Linked DNA regions of Lentimicrobium sp. L6. The protein of the gene in region 2 interacts with the protein of the main gene of each other region in a pairwise test. Links are inferred from orthologs where the notes say so. Each region holds a gene or a part of one and is shown on either strand. Other genes may lie near its edges.

Evidence for each region.
Region 1: the proteins of ligA (region 2) and leuS interact in binary tests that used the Escherichia coli proteins (3 or more experiments, as listed by UniProt). The link is inferred for Lentimicrobium sp. L6 from one-to-one orthologs.

What each region holds. Positions count from the first base shown.
Region 1 is NZ_JABKCA010000003.1:63,527-70,819, reverse strand. The notes cover bases 2,190-5,481. They hold leuS (leucine--tRNA ligase), read right to left. Parts: upstream 5,174-5,481; coding sequence 2,390-5,173; downstream 2,190-2,389. Other genes in these bases: HNS38_RS01480 (hypothetical protein), read left to right, coding at 5,442-5,481. Also shown: HNS38_RS01495 (urocanate hydratase), read left to right, coding at 1-466; HNS38_RS01490 (ATP-binding protein), read right to left, coding at 795-1,931; more of HNS38_RS01480, read left to right, coding at 5,482-5,978; HNS38_RS01475 (bifunctional 2-polyprenyl-6-hydroxyphenol methylase/3-demethylubiquinol 3-O-methyltransferase UbiG), read left to right, coding at 6,096-6,887; gliding motility-associated protein GldE, read left to right, coding at 6,992-7,293.
Region 2 is NZ_JABKCA010000009.1:27,581-34,551, forward strand. What follows is about bases 2,088-5,057. They hold ligA (NAD-dependent DNA ligase LigA), read left to right. Parts: upstream 2,088-2,534; coding sequence 2,535-4,580; downstream 4,581-5,057. Other genes in these bases: HNS38_RS03595 (AI-2E family transporter), read right to left, coding at 2,088-2,380; HNS38_RS03605 (hybrid sensor histidine kinase/response regulator), read right to left, coding at 4,577-5,057. Also shown: HNS38_RS21030 (radical SAM/SPASM domain-containing protein), read right to left, coding at 1-416; HNS38_RS03585 (hypothetical protein), read right to left, coding at 413-994; HNS38_RS03590 (YtxH domain-containing protein), read right to left, coding at 984-1,244; more of HNS38_RS03595, read right to left, coding at 1,286-2,087; more of HNS38_RS03605, read right to left, coding at 5,058-5,776; HNS38_RS03610 (SPOR domain-containing protein), read left to right, coding at 5,992-6,971. UniProt on the Escherichia coli protein: DNA ligase that catalyzes the formation of phosphodiester linkages between 5'-phosphoryl and 3'-hydroxyl groups in double-stranded DNA using NAD as a coenzyme and as the energy source for the reaction.

The DNA.
Region 1 (7,293 bases), on a different replicon or contig from region 2:
AATAAAAATTGCTGCTGCATTTAACAAGGCAATTGAAGAAGGTAGAATTACAGCTCCTGTAGTTTTAGGTCGTGATCACCATGATGTTTCTGGTACGGATAGCCCTTTCCGCGAAACTTCAAATATTTATGATGGTTCTTCATTCACTGCCGATATGGCGATTCAAAATGTCATTGGCGATTCTTTCAGAGGAGCTACTTGGGTAAGCATCCACAATGGTGGTGGTGTTGGCTGGGGAGAAGTAATTAACGGTGGCTTTGGCATGCTATTAGATGGTTCTTCCGATGCAGAGCGCAGATTAAAAAGCATGCTTTTCTGGGATGTAAATAATGGAATCAGCAGAAGAAGCTGGGCCAGAAACGAAGAAGCTGTATTTGCTATTAAACGTGCCATGGATGTAAATCCAGACCTGAAGGTTACACTACCAAATTTTACTGATGAGAAATTGATTGACGGTTTGTTTTAATTACACCATCATTTTAAATCTAGAAAATCCACTTAGCCTATGTTGAGTGGATTTTTTCTTTTTAATATGTATTAACTAAAGGATGATAGCCCTGAGGTACGATGGGATAGTGTCCTTGATTTGTCTTCCTGATACCAGGGCTTCAATCCCCTTTGGGACTTTGATCCCTTAAGTTACCTTAAAGCATGAGGGGATAGCGTCCTTGATATTTTTGATGAGTGTTATAGGAAACTAAGGCCTCAATTCCCTTTTGGTTCAACTGGATTATAGCTAGAGATAGTGTCCTTGGAATTCCAAGTAATCCATATATTCCATCACTAAATCTTGCCTATTTTATTTTAAAATAATATTTCTTTAACCAAGCTTTATAAACGGGATCAGTAAAATTCACTTCGTTTGTAACAATATCAATGATTTCACGATTTGCTAAGGCTTTTTTAAGCTGTGAGATATTTGCTGAGGAACCTAAATCATAAGTGTCCAAAATTTTTTTTGAACTTAATCTTGTTTCTCCGTTTACCAAAGCCTTCAGAAAATGAACCTGCATTATTGACAATGAATCCGTGATATTTTGAAACAATAGCGATAATTGAAGCATCAAGGTATCATGAGCATCGTGTATAGATGGAGATTTACAGGTGTTTATGGTTCTTAGCCAAGTCAGTTGTGCCAATTGCTGTACATAGTATGGATGGTTCTCTACTAATTGTGCTATTAGTCGAGCATCTTTTTCATGTATCTTTTTTTTGCTTTCTAAAAATTTACTTTGAATAAAAGGCACCCATTTATCTTCTTTTATCTTTTCTAAAAAAAAGACATCTCCAAACTTATAAAATGGCATTGAGGGAGAAGTAAATATATCCATCATCATATGTCGCTTAGAACCATATAAGCAATAACTCACTTTTTGATGTTTTTGCCAATGAGAGCGTAGTTTCTTCTGAAATGCTAAAGGATGTTCAAAAGCAGCTATATTTTGGAATTCATCAAAACACAAAACTATTTCTATTTTCTTTTCAATGGCCATTTTTTCGGCTAGATCTAAAACTTCTGACGGATGTTTTTGCAAATCTTTCCAATCGAATGCTAGGCATATTTCTTGCATATTATCCGGACTGAAACTAATTTTAGGAAGTAGTTTCGACATGAATCTTTGCAAATACCCCCCTATTTCATCAATTCTAGATGTAGTCACCTTCATAACGGCCTCTGCCAAAACTTGATAAAACTGAGCTTCAGTTCTTACCTCAAACACATCAATAAAACAAACCTTTACTTTTTTGTTTTTAGCAATAACTCGATCTGCAGCCTTCACCACCAAAGAAGACTTACCCCATCGCCTAGGAGAAATAAGCATAGTATTAACGCCTGATTTAAAGTTATTTACAAGCCTTTCTAATTCCGTTTCTCTGTCAGTGAAATCAGAAAAAAGTGCTAACTTACCATATACAAAAGGAATTTTCATCTATCAAATATTTATCACAAAGATAGGTCATTCAACATGGATTATCAAGTAATATATGTAAGTTTTTTATTAGTAAGTTTTTTATTAGTAAGTTTTTTATTAGTAAGTTTTTTATTACATACTAACAAAATATCGAGCTACTGTTTCTTTTCAGATTCCTAAATTCAGGGTAAAACTTCCTTTCGCATATTCAAGGCTTTAATCCCTTAGTTTGATGTAAAGGGTGATAGCCCTGAGGTTTACATTGAACTTAGTAGAAATACACGAAGGGGCAGCATCCTTGGTTTTATCTTTCATATCCTAGGGCCTCAATCCTTTCGCTTTACTCAAGACTTTGACCCCTCAGTTTCAAGTAATAAAACGCAAAAAGAGATGCCATCGACTTTTGCGATGACATCTCTTTTTTTTTGTGCCTTTATAGCTTTGCGCCCTTCGACAAGCTCAGGGAGCAAAACAAATTAAATCACAATGTTCACAATACGCTTAGGCACCACAATCACTTTCTTAGGAGCTTTTCCTTGTAACCACTTTTCAGCTTCTGGGCTATTTAACACAGCCTCCTCCACTTGTTTTGGGTTCATGGTCACTGCTAATTCCATTTTAAATCTCATTTTTCCGTTAAAGGAAACAGGGTAAGAGAAATTATTTTCAGCTACATGTTCTGCAACAAATGTTGGATATTCCGCTTCTGAAATACTTTCTTGATGACCAAAATTCTGCCATAATTCCTCAGCAATATGAGGCGCATAACTTGCAATTAAAATGGTAAGTGGTTCAAGAATAGCCTTCTTATTGCATTTTAAATCTGTAAGCTCATTGGTACAAATCATAAACTGACTCACTGTGGTATTAAACGAGAAACGCTCAATATCGTCGGCTACTTTCTTAATGGTTTGGTGAAGGATTTTCAACTCAGCTTTGGTTGGCTCAGCATCACTCACCTCAAACTCGTTTTGCTCATTGTGGAATAATCTCCAGAACTTACGCATAAAGCGGAAGACACCTTCAATCCCATTGGTATCCCAAGGTTTATGACTCTCTAGAGGCCCGAGGAACATTTCATATAAACGGAAAGTATCAGCGCCATACTTCTCAATTAAATCATCAGGATTCTGAACATTATATTTGGACTTGGACATTTTCTCAACTTCCCAACCACAAACATATTTACCATCCTCTAAAATAAATTCTGCATCGGCATACTCTGCTCTCCATGCTTTGAAAGCCTCTGTATCTAACACATCATTATTTACAAAACTGATATCTACATGTAAACGAGTAGTTTGGTATTCTTTTCTTAATCCAAAGCTGACATACTTATTGGTACCATTCACTCTATACACAAAGCTTGAACGTCCTTGAATTTTCCCTTGATTAATCAATTTCTGGAAAGGCTCAGCTTTTACAGTTAAACCTAAATCGAAAAGAAACATTCCCCAGAAACGAGAATATAATAAGTGTCCAGTTGCATGCTCATCACCACCTAGATATAAATCTACATTTTGCCAATAATCGATAGCTTCTTTTGAGAAATACTCATTCTGATTATTAGGATCCATATAGCGATAATAGTAGGCACTAGAACCAGCAAAACCAGGCATAGTATTGGTCTCTAACTGATAACCCTCCTCAGTTTTCCAATTGGTAGCTCGGGCCAATGGTGGCTCACCGCTTTCTGTAGGAAGATATTTATCTACTTCTGGTAATTCTAATGGAAGTTGGTCCTCATTTAAGGTTTGAGGCATTCCATCTTTATAATAAACTGGGAATGGTTCTCCCCAATATCTTTGACGACTAAAAATAGCATCACGCAATCTGTAATTGATGGTGCCTTCGCCAATTCCCATTTCTTTTACTTTATGGATGGCAGCTTTAATGGCTTTTTTCGTTTTCATTCCGGTTAAGAAACCAGAATTGATAGAAATTCCATCTTTAGAATCGTAAGAATCTTCCCAAGTTGCTGGGTCAGTTGGTTCTTCTCCTTCTTGGCTCACCACTTGAACAATAGGTAATTCAAAATGTTTAGCAAAAGCAAAATCGCGAGTATCGTGTGCAGGAACCGCCATAATAGCACCCGTTCCATAACCCATCAATACATAATCAGCTACCCAAATTGGAATTTCTTGCCCTGTTAGAGGATTGATTCCGTAACCACCAGTGAATTTCCCGCTTACGGTTTTTACTTCTGACATACGCTCTCTTTCAGAACGATTTTTAGCCCAGGTCACATATTCTTCTACTTCTGCTTTTTGCTCATCAGTGGTGATTTGAGATACCAATTCGTGTTCAGGAGCTAAAACCATATAAGTTGCTCCAAATAGAGTATCAGGACGAGTAGTAAATACTTCTATCTTCTCCTCAACTCCCTTTACTTCAAAATCTACAGAAGCTCCTTCGGAACGACCAATCCAGTTGCGTTGCGTTTCTTTTAAAGAATCACTCCAATCGATGGTATTTAAACCATCTAGCAAACGTTGAGAATAAGCAGTAATTCGTAGCAACCACTGTTTCATCATTCGTTTCTCAACTGGATGACCTCCTCTTTCTGATAATCCTTCTTTTACTTCATCATTAGCAAGTACGGTACCTAAAGCTGGACACCAATTCACAGTTGTATTGGCCAAATAAGCCAAACGATAATTCATCAATAATTCTTGCTGCTCAAATTCTGATTTTGCTTTCCAATCTTCAGCAGTAAAAATCTCTTCTTGAGAAGTGGCTGCATTTACATTGTTATTTCCTTCAGCTTCAAATTTCGCAACCAGAGTTTCAATTTTATCAGCCTTATTGGTCTCATTATTAAAATAGGAATGGAATAATTGAATGAAAGTCCATTGTGTCCATTTGTAATATTGTGGGTCGGATGTTCTTACTTCCCTATCCCAATCGAAAGAAAAACCAATTTGGTCTAACTGCTGACGATAACGAGCAATATTCTTTTCTGTAGTAACAGCAGGATGTGTTCCTGTTTGAATGGCATATTGCTCAGCAGGAAGACCATAAGCATCATATCCCATTGGATGCAAAACATTGAAACCTTTGTTTCTTTTATAACGAGAATAAATATCAGAGGCAATATATCCTAGAGGATGGCCCACATGTAGTCCAGCACCAGAAGGATAAGGAAACATATCTAAGACATAAAACTTAGGCTTGTCTTTTTTTATTTCTGCTTTAAAAGTCTTGTGTTCTGCCCAATAGGCTTGCCACTTTTTTTCTATTTCGTTAAAGTTATACTCCATGCTGTTATTATCTTTATTATTAGCTAATCTACTTTTATTGCCACTAAGGCACTAAGGCACAAAGAAGCACTAAGAAATTTAAATAGCTGATTGTAGTCTATTTTAAGGGCGCAAATTTAATATAAAAGCCTTGAAAACGCGAATAATAATTTCTAATCTAGAAATGACTTCATTGAGCTGATAATAGCCAATAATTTATTAATATTCATCCCTGATTTAACAAACCCGTCATTTTTCTCTACTTTTGATATTATTGAAAAGGAATAACATGAAAAAAACACTATTAATTCTGTTTAGTATCATTACTATTAACCTCTATTCACAGGATAAAGATTATTCATTTTTCACACAAAAAAATCAACATAGTTTTTCATTAGAGCCATTAGCAGTTTCATATGATTACACCTATAGATTTTCTGAACAATTTGGAGTAGGTGCCCGATTAAAAACGGGTATAGGATTTCGATTTCCAATTTCCACATATATTGATTTTGATATTATTGACCTCATCACATTACAAATTCAATACAGGTTTTTATTTCCAGAAAAATTCCATATTGATATAGGTCCTGAGATATCATTAGGAACCATGGATGGTTTCAATGATATTATTGGATTAAATTATGGCTTTAGTGCAGCAGGATTTTACCATTATAAAAGATTTCAGTTTGGATTAAGAATTCATGGAGTAATGTACTATGATTATCATAATGAATACGACAACGATGGGAATCATCAACAATCAATAGAAGAAACTGTTTTCGAGGTATTAATTACTCCTATTGTAATCGGATTCAATTTCTAAAAAGTGAATTTATTATTCTTTCTAATAAGAATTAACAAGATTTTGAATAATTCGGCATGTCTATCTTAACTGTAAATTCTAAATAAAGATTACTTTTGCTGCAAACAATAATGAATCATGGCCTTCGATTTCCATACCAAGAAAGCAGTTTATTTCAATCAGCAATTTGAGCACAGTAGAGATTATATCATTCCTTTTGTGGAGGAGTTTCTTGGAGAAAAGAAACCATTAAGCATTTGTGAAGTAGGTTCTGCGGAGGCTGGCGTGTTAAAGGCTTTTACTGAAATTGGACATCATGCCGTAGGTATAGAATTAAGTAGTGGACGAGTAAAACTAGCCAAAGAGTTTATGGCTGAGGAAATTTCTCAAAATAAAGTACGATTCTTCAATAAAGACATTCATGATATCACCAAAGAAGAATTGGGACAAGGTTTTGATTTAATTATTCTCAAAGATGTGATAGAACATGTTCATGATCAGGAGAAAATGCTAAAGCAGTTGGCTTCATTGTTAAATGAAAATGGAATTATTTTTATAGGAATGCCACCTTGGTGTATGCCTTTTGGTGGTCACCAGCAGATGTTACAAAACAAGTGGCTTTCAAAACTCCCTTACTATCATATCTTACCACGGCCAATATACAAAACCATGTTAAAGATGGGTGATAAAAGACAAGGAGTTGTTGACGGATTACTAGAAGTGAAAGATACCCAGATAAGCATCAACAGATTTTATAGAATTTCAAAAAAAGCCCAACTCAAAGTACTCAAAAAACAGTTTTACCTGATCAACCCCAATTATAAATATAAATTTGGTCTACAGGCTCGAAAACAATCTGCTATAATATCTGGCATCCCCTATTTACGTGATTTCTTAACTACCACAGCCTACTTTGTACTAGGCAAATAGGTACTTCTCCCATTAAAAAAAAAGAATTCATATTTTTTTTCCTGCATTAAGAAATCTAATATAAAAACACTTATTTTTGCATTCATAATCAACACTCAATTACATTGGAACAAATTGACGATCCTTTACCGGGTTTATTTATCCTACTGAATTCTATTTTTCACGCTCCCACGGACTTTAGCCTATATTTTGCCCTACTGGGACTGTTTTTTCTTTTAATGATTTCCGCATTAATTTCGGGTAGCGAAACCGCATTCTTTTCTTTAAGCAGTAGCCAATTAGAAGAAATATATGTGATGGACAACAGCAAAAGTCAAAGAATCATCAAACTTCTAAACAAACCTAAACAATTACTAGCCACCATCTTAATAGCCAATAACTTTATAAATGTGGCCATTGTAATCTT
Region 2 (6,971 bases):
ATGGCATTATCATGATTTAAGAAATGGCCATTGGTAGAGGTGGAGGTGAATATTCTTTGTGAATGAGCATATTCCACCATTTTAAAAAACTGCTTATTCAAATATGGTTCGCCTTGAAAATAGAGGATAAGCCATATTAGATATTTCTTTTGCTTTTCGATGATGGATTTATAATCATCATAATTCATAGTGCCTGTTGGACGAGTAAATTGTTTTTGTCCGGATGGGCATTCCAAGCAGGAAAGGTTGCAGAAAGTGCCAGTTTCTAGGGATAAACTCCAGGGTTCTCCTTTATGAATTGGGGTTTTCTTTAATAGGGAAATATAATAGCTAGAATATAAGACGGCTAAGTTTTTAATTTTGGCAAAACTTAATACGCTTATAAAACCAAAATAATAGGCTATTTTTTTTCTCACTTCTTTCTTTTGCGATTAACAATAATTTCTCGCAAAATTAGCAGGCCATTTAAGATATTCTGAGGATTTGATGTTATGGAAGTGATAAATCTATCTTTCAATTGCTCAAAAGAATAATAATCCTTAATGTCTACAATGTTTTGATCGAAAGAGGATTCTGTATCTCTTAAATTTTGTTTTAGATGCTCTAGGGTTCCTTCTAAGCCTAGATCTTCTTGAATAGCACTGGCACTATTTAAATCACTCATATCTACCAAGCCTCCTATATTCTTATGGATGGGATCTAAAATCAATGGCTTCTTAAAGATGAAGAGAATGAATCCAAGAATGATATAAAAAAGACTGACGATGAGGTTTCCCATGCCGGGCATGTTCAGAACGTCTGCTAACCATTCAGAAAGGCTTAAAGATAAAAATAGACTTACAAATAACGCTAAAAAACCCATGATGATAGCGAATACAAAGTATCCCGCAGCATGACTCATTTTATTACTTATAGCAAGAAGAGTAATGTCAATCCTAAGATTCACATAATTCTTCATTAAATCGGCAGTTTTAAAAGCAGGATTATTGTCCATCTTCAGCTGGTTTTTCAGTTTGACTTTTGGTCAATTCTTCAATCCCGTCCTCTATTTCATCCATAATGCTTTCGGCAGTTTCATGAAAATCAGAAGACATTTGATTGATTTTATTCTTTAGCTTTTTTCTATTGGTTTTACCATCGTTTGGGGTCAATAATAAAGCTGCTCCCGCTCCTATTGCTGCACCAATTCCCGCTCCTGCCAATAGGGCTAGTAATACTTTTGTTGTTGAAGAATTTTCGCTCATAACTTCGGTTTTGACTTTTATACGCAGAAAACCAAAATAAGTTATATTTTTTTTGTGAGGCTTTGTACCAGCCTAAATTCACCTAAAAATTCACCTGCAATAATACGAAGCACGGTATAGGTTGGGATGGCTAAAATCATTCCTATGGCACCACCTAAAGAACCAGCCATCATAATTACGATAAAGATTTCGAGAGGATGGGCCTTCACTGAGTTGGAATAGATGAGTGGCTGTAGAATAATATTGTCTATTAAGTTGGCGGCCAAGAAAACCAAAACTACTTTTCCGCTTACCAAATAAAAGTCTAAGTAATTACCCGCACCCAGTTCGCCTAAAACGCCTAATACTGTTCCTATTGATGCTCCAATCACTGGTCCTAAATAGGGGATGACATTCATGGTGCCTCCAAAAAATCCAATTAACACAGAGCTTGGAACTCCTAGGAAGGTAAGTCCTAAGATGAGGAGTGTAATCATAGACGCTATTTCTATCATTAACCCAATGAAGTATCGAGCTAGCAATTCTCTAGTTTTTCGGAGTATGTTTTTTATCTTTTTAGAGTGTTGAGAGGGAGTGAGAACTAAAACCATATTAACGAAGAGATTTTCATCTTTTAGGAAGAAGAAAGTCATAAACAATACAGAAAAGGATCCAATGAAAAAGTTTCCCGTAAAGCTCAATAGGTTTTTGATGATATTAGAAAAAGTGGCCACATTTACTATTTGTGTAATCTTTTCATCAATAAGTAGCTCCAATTGTTCGTCGGGTTGGATAAGACCATATTCCAATAGTCTCTTATCGATATTGTGTATGGTTTTGTTCAAATTATTGGATACTCTTTTGTTGTCAATATTGGAGATTACTGTGGCTTGGTAACTTACTATAGGTATGAAAATGAGAATGATAGAAACCATGAGAACGACTTGTGTGATTAGGGTCATAACCGCAGCTAAAGCATTTGATATTCGATGTTTTCCGATTTTTACTTTCCTTAGGGCTCTCACTAATGGTCTTCCAATGAGTGATAATACTAGTGAAATAATTAAAGATGTCACTAAACTACTAAAATACCAAAGAGATAGTGCCAAGAGTAGGGTGAAAACAACAGTAACGACGATACGAGTAATTTTGCTCATAGAATTAATTGTTCTTATTAAAAGAAAGCTAATTTATAAATAATACTGATAGTAGCCGAATTTAACGAAACCTTATACCGTTTTCTTTATTATGGGGAGTGAAAATAGAGATTTTGGTATTATATTTGGCAGCGTAAATCACAAAATATTTTCAATGACTCAAGAGCAAGCAAAGCAAAGAATATCAGAACTTTCTTATGAAATAGAACATCATAATCAATTATACTATGATCAATCTAAACAAGAGATTTCTGATTTGGAATATGATCAACTGCTTGTTGAGCTTATCAAATTAGAAAAAGAAAACCCTCAACTTTTAAGGATGGATAGTCCAAGTCAGAGAGTGGGAGGGAGTATATCCAAGAATTTTGTTCAAATAAAACATCAATATCCTATGCTCTCCCTAGGGAATACCTATAATAGGGAAGAGTTGGCTGAATTTGATCAGCGAGTGAAGAAGATGCTGGGCCAAGAAGAAGTGGAATATGTTTGTGAATTGAAATTTGATGGCGTAGCTATTTCTCTTTGGTATGAAGATGGTAAATTAGAAAAAGCCGTGACGCGTGGTGATGGGGTTCAGGGAGATGTGGTGACGGCCAATATTAAAACTCTTCATTCTATTCCATTGAAATTGAAAGGGGAGGGTTTCCCAAGAAATTTTGAGGTAAGAGGAGAAATTGTGATGCCTCATGCGGGATTTGAAAAGATTAACAGGCAACGAATAGCCAATGGAGAAGAGGCTTTTGCTAATCCTCGAAATGCGGCCAGTGGTAGTATTAAAATGCAAGACAGTAGACAGGTGGCCAAGCGTCCTTTGGAGTGTTTTTGTTATTATGCGCTAGGAGATTTGCCAAATGTGACTACTCATTACGATAGTCTCGTATTGATCAAAAGCTGGGGTTTTAACGTAGCAGATAAGATGGGAAGATATTCCAATATAGAAGATGTATTTGGATTTATCGAAGAGTGGGACGAAGCCAGACATCAGCTTCCTTATGATGTGGATGGTATTGTAATTAAGGTAAATGATTATTCTCAGCAAGAAGAATTGGGTTTTACTGCAAAGAGCCCTCGTTGGGCCATCTCATATAAATTCAAAGCAGAGCAAGGTGTAACTAGATTGATTGATATTGTTTTTCAAGTGGGAAGAACCGGAGCGATTACTCCGGTTGCGGAATTGGATCCCGTAGCCTTAGCCGGCACTATTGTGAGAAGAGCTTCATTACATAATGCTGATATCATTGAGCAATTGGGCTTACGAATTGGGGATATGGTTCAAGTGGAAAAAGGAGGAGAGATTATTCCGAAGATTGTAGGTGTAGAATTGGATAGCAGACCTGCCAATGCTACTCCATTTGATTATATTACTCGTTGTCCAGAATGTGATACTGAATTGACCAGAAACGAAGGAGAAGCTCATCATTATTGCCCAAATATTGATCACTGCCCTCCTCAAATTAAAGGTAGGATAGAGCATTTTATTGGTCGAAAAGCTATGAATATTGATAGTTTGGGAGAAGGAAAGATAGAATTGCTTTTTGATAAAGGACTATTGACCAATGTGGCCGATTTATATGATTTGAACTATCAAAGTTTATTTGGTTTGGAAAAAGTAATGGAAACGGAGGATGGTAAATCTAGACGATTGAGCTTTAAAGAAAAAACAGTAACCAACATATTGAAGGGAATAGAAGAATCAAAAGAGGTTCCTTTTAGTCGTGTTTTATTTGCCCTAGGAATACGATATGTAGGAGCTACCACTGCTCAAAAGCTAGCCAATTATTTTGGAAGTATGCAAGCTTTAATGAAAGCTGATTTGGAAGAGTTGCTTAAAGTAGAGGAGGTTGGAAAGAAAATTGCGGAGTCATTAGTCAAGTATTTCGAGAACGAGGAACATGTGTATGAAATTGGTAGGCTGGATTTTGCAGGTCTTCAGATGGAACAAGTTGAAGAGGTTTTTGAGGTGAGTGATAATAAGTTGGACGGGAAGTCTTTCGTAGTGAGTGGTGTGTTTTCTCGCAACCGTGATGAGCTCAAATCTCTTATAGAGGAATTTGGAGGAAAGAATGTTTCAGCACTTTCAGGTAAGACCAATTATCTTTTAGCTGGTGATAAAATGGGGCCAGCCAAAAAAACAAAAGCGGAAAAGTTAGGGATTCAAATCCTCACAGAAGAAGAATTTAATGCCATGATTTCTTAATTCATTGGAATAGTAACTTCAAAAGTGCTTCCAATATTTGGTGTACTACTGACTTTGATTTCTCCTTTCAGTAAATCCACCGATTTTTTAAGAATGGATAGGCCCATTCCTGTACCTTCTATATTGGTCACGTTTCTAGCGCGGTAGAATGAATCAAATATCATCTGTAGCGTTTCTTCAGTCATTCCAATTCCTTCATCGGTAACTTTAAAGTGGAATAATCCATTGGCTACATGGGCATGAATATGAACAGTAGTTTCTTTTTCGGAATATTTAAAGGCATTAGAGAGGATATTGTTTAATACCTGAGAGAATAGCTTTTTATCTGTCGAGATATCATCCATTTTCTCTTGTACCTGAAGATCTATAGCGTGATTCTTACCAATTCCAATTTCTAGTTTGAATTTTAATTCCTCAAAATAGCTATCGAGACTAAATTCATCTTTCATTACTTCATAGCGGCCTGAGTCAAATTTTTCGATGATTAAGACATCGTTCAATAACTCTAGTAATTCATGAACACTTGTTTTAATGAGCTTGGTATGGCGAAATACTTTCTCTTTAGGTTTATCACGATTGATCAGGCTTTCCATGATTTCAGCAGAACTCATGATAGTGGTCATAGGGGTTCTGAACTCGTGAGATATGGTGGTTACGATTCTACTTTGAAACTCATTGAGCTCTTTTTCCCTCGATAGAGACTTTTCTAACTGCTTGTTCTTATCTTCAATTTCCTTGGTTCTCTCCTGAACTTTAACTTCCAAGGCGTCATTTAATTGAGCCAGTTCCTCTTGTTTTTCTTTCAATTCTACATCAACCAAATGCCTTGAATAGCCCATTTGGACAACGGTTCTCAATGTATCTCGGGTTACGGGTTTTAATACATAGCCAAAAGGTGCGGTTTTCAAGGCTCTGTCAAAAACAGAGTCTTCCGAATTAGCTGTAACGTATATCACTGGGATGTTATAGTCTCGAGTGATGATATCAGCAGCTCCGATACCGTCTGTTGAACCCGGCATATCTATATCCATGAGTACCATATCTGGTCTTAATTCGCCAACCTCCTTAATAACGGTATCGGTATTGGTTCCAAGACCAACCATTTCAAAACCTATTCTTTTGACGGTGATGTTCATCATCTTTCCAGATAATGGGTCATCTTCAGCTACGTATATGGATATTTTTTTCTCGAACATTTGCCTTTATTTTGGTCCAAATTTACTAATAATTTTGATTAAATTATATTTAAGAATGTACTAATTAAATCTATTTGTAGATTGGCTAATAGTCACTTATGCTTGTTGATGTTGAATAGTGAAAAATGTTAAAAAATATGTAAAGGCCATAAAATCAGCCATATAGCCTATTTCTGTGTTTAAAACTTTGTTAATACTCTATTGAAGATTCTTTAATGCTAAGAAATGGAATAAGTAGATTTGATACATGCGAAATAGTACCATCTAGTAAACAAATAGATGGTAAGAAAACTGAAGCTATGATTGAGTTGAAAAAATATATTATTTTGGTTGTTCTGTTAACCTTTGTTTCTATTCAAGGAACATGGGCTAAGGAATCAGATTTTGATAAGGATCCAAACCTTGAGAGCCTGATGCCAGATGATGGTGATTTTCTTCCAGATACTGTTAATGTCTTTCATATTGCAAAAGACGTAAGCGAAATATTTATGAATGCGATCAATGGCTCAGTTTATCATGATGTTCATGGCGATGTAACTCTATTAAATTCAATTTTTATTTCAAATTATACTTCCAATGATGTAGGGCAGGCTTATCAGGAAGCTTTGAATCAGCAGATTAAAGCCAAGAGAGGTGATGTGGGCTTAAATATGAGAGGTGATTATACTGAAAATTTTACTCCAGGGATATCCGTTGACGAAGATCTTACCTTTAAAAGAAGGTTTTATGTAGGTTTGGAATGGGATATTATAAAAGGTGGTTTATTCGATGCCAATAATCAAATACATCAAATGAAGATGCAAGCCATTCTTAAGGAGTATGAAACTTTGGAATATGCTGAGCAAGAAAACTACCGCTACCTATTTAATTATATCAACTATATATTTAATGTTAGAAAAGTAAAGGTGCTTGAGGAGAGAAAAAACCTAGTGAAGAAACAGTTGGAGTTTACTAAGGAATTATATCATTTGCGCTATGTGGGTTGGGAAAAAGTACTCCAATATCAGGCTAAGTTAGAAGATATAGATCAACAGGTTTTTCAATTGCAGAATTTTAATAAACATATCCCAGCAAATATTCCTGATACTTTATTAGCGAATCCTATGACCGCTGATGATTTGCCTTTGTTTGATGTTAACCTGGATAGTTTGATGAGAATATATTATAATCATCATGCGGAAGATACAGTGACTCA